2 regions of the Psychrobacillus sp. FSL K6-1267 genome follow, and region 2 is predicted to be linked to the other one. Evidence: a T-box and tRNA genes for the amino acid it is inferred to sense, from the RefSeq annotation. Region 2 holds a T-box; the other holds one or more tRNA genes.

Region 1 (2,354 bases), 420 kb from region 2:
TAACCGCTTGACCAAGGGGCCTTATATATGGCGGAGAAGGAGGGATTTGAACCCTCGCGCCGGTTGCCCGACCTACACCCTTAGCAGGGGCGCCTCTTCAGCCACTTGAGTACTTCCCCATATATATGGCTCCGAAGGTAGGACTCGAACCTACGACCGATCGGTTAACAGCCGATTGCTCTACCACTGAGCTACTTCGGAATAATGGTGGGCCTAAATGGACTCGAACCATCGACCTCACGCTTATCAGGCGTGCGCTCTAACCAGCTGAGCTATAGGCCCATTAATTGGAGCGGGTGAAGAGAATCGAACTCTCATCATCAGCTTGGAAGGCTGAGGTTTTACCACTAAACTACACCCGCTTGATAAAATGGTGGCTCAGGACGGAATCGAACCGCCGACACAAGGATTTTCAGTCCTTTGCTCTACCGACTGAGCTACTGAGCCTCTTCGATTTACACTAAGCTGCGCTTCTCTTCGTCAGCTTCACTCACTCATTAAGTCACATACTTTAGTATGCTCCTTCGTTCGTTCGATTGCTTCCTAGATTTGCTTGCTTATCCTAAATCTCTAAGTTGTTGAAAAATAAATGGCGGTCCCGACCGGGATCGAACCGGCGATCTCCTGCGTGACAGGCAGGCATGTTAACCGCTACACCACGGGACCATTTGGTTGCGGGGACAGGATTTGAACCTGTGACCTTCGGGTTATGAGCCCGACGAGCTACCGAACTGCTCCACCCCGCGACAATAAGAAAGTGTTGAAATTTAAATCAACTGTGCATTTAGTGAGTTTTACGTCCTCCACGCTTCGCTTGCGTCGACGTTATGTATAATATTTTTCCACTAACAATAAGATGGAGGAGGAAGAGGGATTCGAACCCCCGCGCGGTATGACCCGCCTGTCGGTTTTCAAGACCGATCCCTTCAGCCAGACTTGGGTATTCCTCCTAAATATTATGTTGGTGGACCTTGCAGGACTCGAACCTGCGACCGGACGGTTATGAGCCGTCTGCTCTAACCAACTGAGCTAAAGGTCCTTAAGATGGCGGCAGAGGGAGTCGAACCCACGACCTTTCGGGTATGAACCGAATGCTCTAGCCAGCTGAGCTACGCCGCCAGGAAATTTAAATTTAAATTGGTGGAGCCTAGCGGGATCGAACCGCTGACCTCCTGCGTGCAAGGCAGGCGCTCTCCCAGCTGAGCTAAGGCCCCAAATTTATTAATTAACTGGTCGGGAAGACAGGATTCGAACCTGCGACCCCTTGGTCCCAAACCAAGTGCTCTACCAAGCTGAGCTACTTCCCGTATATATGGCGCGCCCGGCAGGAGTCGAACCCACAACCTTCTGATCCGTAGTCAGACGCTCTATCCAATTGAGCTACGGGCGCTAATGTTTCATAAAAGTGGTGCCGAGGACCGGAATCGAACCGGTACGGTAGTCACCTACCGCAGGATTTTAAGTCCTGTGCGTCTGCCAGTTCCGCCACCCCGGCACTTTGATGAATCTTTGGAGCGGAAGACGAGGTTCGAACTCGCGACCCCCACCTTGGCAAGGTGGTGTTCTACCACTGAACTACTTCCGCTCGGTTATTAAATTAAATGGTGCGGGTGAAGGGAGTCGAACCCCCACGCCTTGCGGCGCTAGATCCTAAGTCTAGTGCGTCTGCCAGTTCCGCCACACCCGCATATTTATATCACAAAAAGTGAATGAGCCATGTAGGATTCGAACCTACGACCCTCTGATTAAAAGTCAGATGCTCTACCAACTGAGCTAATGGCTCAAAAAATGGTGCCGGAGAAAGGACTTGAACCCTCAACCTACTGATTACAAGTCAGTTGCTCTACCAGTTGAGCTACTCCGGCAGGAGTAAAGTTATGGTGGAGGATGACGGGCTCGAACCGCCGACCCTCTGCTTGTAAGGCAGATGCTCTCCCAGCTGAGCTAATCCTCCTGGGTATTAAAATGTATTTCTATGTATTTTTATTGCAAGCCCAGCGACGTCCTACTCTTGCAGGGGGAGACCCCCAACTACCATTGGCGCTGAAGAGCTTAACTTCCGTGTTCGGTATGGGAACGGGTGTGACCTCTTCGCCATCATCACTAGACTTGAATAATTATTTGAAAGACAAGTTCTATTATATCAACTATGTAGATTATTACAAGTGTTTTTTTAATAAAAATTTATTCTTTCAAAACTGAATAAACTGACATCTTAGAAACAAACAATTTGGTTAAGTCCTCGATCGATTAGTATTCGTCAGCTGCACGTGTCGCCACGCTTCCACCCCGAACCTATCTACCTCATCGTCTTTGAGGGATCTTACTTACTTGCGTAATGGGAAATCTCATCT
Region 2 (2,354 bases):
TACACCTTTTAGTTCCCACTCGTTAAATTTATATCCAGGTGATTGATCAGAGTCATCTAATCGAACACGGATACCTTTTGCTTTTAAAGCAGCAAAAATTTCATCTAATTTTTCAATAATTGCCGGGTTCTTTTTCCATGGACCTACAGGTATTAATACAACTTGAGTTGGTGCAATACGTGGTGGCAATACAAGACCTTGCTCATCACCGTGTACCATTATCACAGAGCCTATTAATCGAGTAGAAGTTCCCCAAGATGTTGTATGCACATGTTGGTGTTTGTTTTCTTTGTTCAAATATTTAATATCAAATGCTTCGGCAAATTTAGTGCCAAGATAATGAGATGTACCTGCTTGAACCGCTTTTCCATCCTTCATCATTGCCTCGATAGAAAACGTATCTACAGCCCCTGCAAAGCGCTCTGAAGGAGTTTTTTGCCCGTCATATACCGGAATGGCCAATAGACCCTCCACTACCTCTTTATAAATATTTAGCATTTGCATTGTTTCTTGACGAGCTTCTTCTTCGTCCACATGAGCGGTGTGACCCTCCTGCCATAAAAATTCAGAAGTGCGTATGAAAGGAAGTGTTTTCTTTTCCCAACGGAACACGTTAGCCCATTGGTTGATCAATACAGGTAGATCACGGTAGCTCTTGATCCAATCAGAATACAGATGACCGATCATTGTTTCGGAAGTTGGACGAAGCGCTAAACGTTCCTCCAGCTTTTCGCCTGCTGCCTCTGTTACCCATGGAAGCTCTGGAGAAAAACCTTCAATATGATCCTTTTCCTTTTGGAAAAAAGATTCAGGAATTAGCATTGGGAAATACGCATTGCGGTGTCCCGTTTCTTTAAAGCGTTTGTTCATTTCTGCTTGGATATGCTCCCAGATTTCGTACCCGTCTGGTTTAAATGCGATACATCCACGCACTGGTGTGTAATCCATTAAGTCAGCTTTTTGGATTGTGTCAATATACCATTTAGTAAAATCGTTTTGTTGTTGATTAGTCATGATAATTCCCTCCTTAAAATATAAAAAGCACAAAGCTGTCCTTGGAAAAGGACGTCCTTGTGCTTGAATAGACGTGGTACCACCTTAGTTTAGCTTAAAATAATTTAAGCCCTCTAAACGTTTGGTAACGAAAACGAATCGGTTATGTTTGCATAACATCTCAGTGGTAGGTTTCAACAAGAAGTGGTGATATAGCTCTCAGCAATTGCTATATTTTCTGTCTCACAATTCTTATTTACTTGTTCACATCACAGATTATATATTATTAATAATATACCAAAATCAAAGCTTTAATACAATGCACTTCTTTTTAACCAAAAATTTAAACTATCAGAAGATAAAAAATACATTATACTTATCTTATAACAAAGTAAAAATACATTGGGGGAAATTAAATGAACCATTTAAAAAATTCCTATGACAAGTGTACTTATCGATTAGCTGGTCATGGAAAACGAGAAGTTTCTGTTTTACAAGATGCATTGAAGGACATTTCTGGAGAACAGCTAAGTGATATATATGGCGAGGGGCATATTATCGAAGATTTCCAAAATAAAATGGCTAAATTACTAGGCAAAAGCACAGCTGCGTTTTTTCCTAGCGGTACAATGGCCCAACAAATCGCTTTACGCATATGGTGCGATGAGAAAAAATTGAATAAGGTTGCATATCATCCCTTATCCCATTTAGAAATTCATGAAATGGATGGATTAAAGGAAATACACCATATCAAGACTATTTTAATAGCTGACAAAGATAGAGTCATAGAGTTAGAGGATGTGGTAAATCTCGAAGAGGACATTGCCTGTCTGTTATTGGAACTTCCCCAAAGAGAAATCGGAGGCCAACTTCCTAGTTTTGAAACATTAAAACAGATTTCCGCTTATTGTCGTGAAAAGTCTATTATGCTTCATTTGGACGGTGCACGTCTTCTAGAAGTGCTGCCTTTTTACAAAAAAACTGCTGCGGAAGTTTGCGACCTTTTTGACAGTGTCTATATGTCCTTTTATAAAGGAATTGGCGGGATTGCAGGAGCAGTACTAGCCGGTGATAAGGATTTCATAGAGAACTCTAAAGTCTGGAGAAAACGTTATGGTGGAACGCTCATAAGCTTATATCCTTATATTCTATCAGCTGACTATTATTTTGATAAACGAGCAAATAATATGGAACAATATTATAACAGTGCAATGGAGCTCGCAAAGCTATTTAATGACTGTAAGGATATTTATACAATTCCAGAGGTACCAGTTTCAAATATGTTTCATGTGCATTTTAAGCGTAACCAAGAAGAAATAGCAGCTATCTTGGCGAAAGTACAGTTAGCTAACCATATAGGG

The links. A T-box is a leader RNA that pairs with one kind of tRNA and senses whether it is charged. The one in region 2 lies ahead of proS (proline--tRNA ligase), so its partner is inferred to be a tRNA-Pro.
Region 1: it encodes a tRNA-Pro, which carries the amino acid that the T-box ahead of proS (proline--tRNA ligase) is inferred to sense. The anticodon was not compared.

What each region holds. Positions count from the first base shown of each region.
Region 1 covers NZ_JBBOOR010000001.1:2,835,398-2,837,751, forward strand. The annotation lists tRNA gene MHB55_RS14415 (tRNA-Glu) at 1-21, opposite strand, end outside; tRNA gene MHB55_RS14420 (tRNA-Ser) at 29-119, opposite strand; tRNA gene MHB55_RS14425 (tRNA-Asn) at 127-201, opposite strand; tRNA gene MHB55_RS14430 (tRNA-Ile) at 206-282, opposite strand; tRNA gene MHB55_RS14435 (tRNA-Gly) at 289-362, opposite strand; tRNA gene MHB55_RS14440 (tRNA-Phe) at 372-447, opposite strand; tRNA gene MHB55_RS14445 (tRNA-Asp) at 591-666, opposite strand; tRNA gene MHB55_RS14450 (tRNA-Met) at 670-746, opposite strand; tRNA gene MHB55_RS14455 (tRNA-Ser) at 858-950, opposite strand; tRNA gene MHB55_RS14460 (tRNA-Ile) at 963-1,039, opposite strand; tRNA gene MHB55_RS14465 (tRNA-Met) at 1,046-1,119, opposite strand; tRNA gene MHB55_RS14470 (tRNA-Ala) at 1,139-1,214, opposite strand; tRNA gene MHB55_RS14475 (tRNA-Pro) at 1,231-1,307, opposite strand; tRNA gene MHB55_RS14480 (tRNA-Arg) at 1,314-1,390, opposite strand; tRNA gene MHB55_RS14485 (tRNA-Leu) at 1,407-1,495, opposite strand; tRNA gene MHB55_RS14490 (tRNA-Gly) at 1,511-1,585, opposite strand; tRNA gene MHB55_RS14495 (tRNA-Leu) at 1,603-1,687, opposite strand; tRNA gene MHB55_RS14500 (tRNA-Lys) at 1,711-1,783, opposite strand; tRNA gene MHB55_RS14505 (tRNA-Thr) at 1,790-1,865, opposite strand; tRNA gene MHB55_RS14510 (tRNA-Val) at 1,879-1,954, opposite strand; rRNA gene rrf (5S ribosomal RNA) at 1,993-2,108, opposite strand; rRNA gene MHB55_RS14520 (23S ribosomal RNA) at 2,231-2,354, opposite strand, start outside.
Region 2 covers NZ_JBBOOR010000001.1:3,259,944-3,262,297, forward strand. The annotation lists gene proS (proline--tRNA ligase) at 1-1,014, opposite strand, end outside; T-box leader at 1,059-1,275, opposite strand; gene MHB55_RS16755 (threonine aldolase family protein) at 1,410-2,354, shown strand, end outside.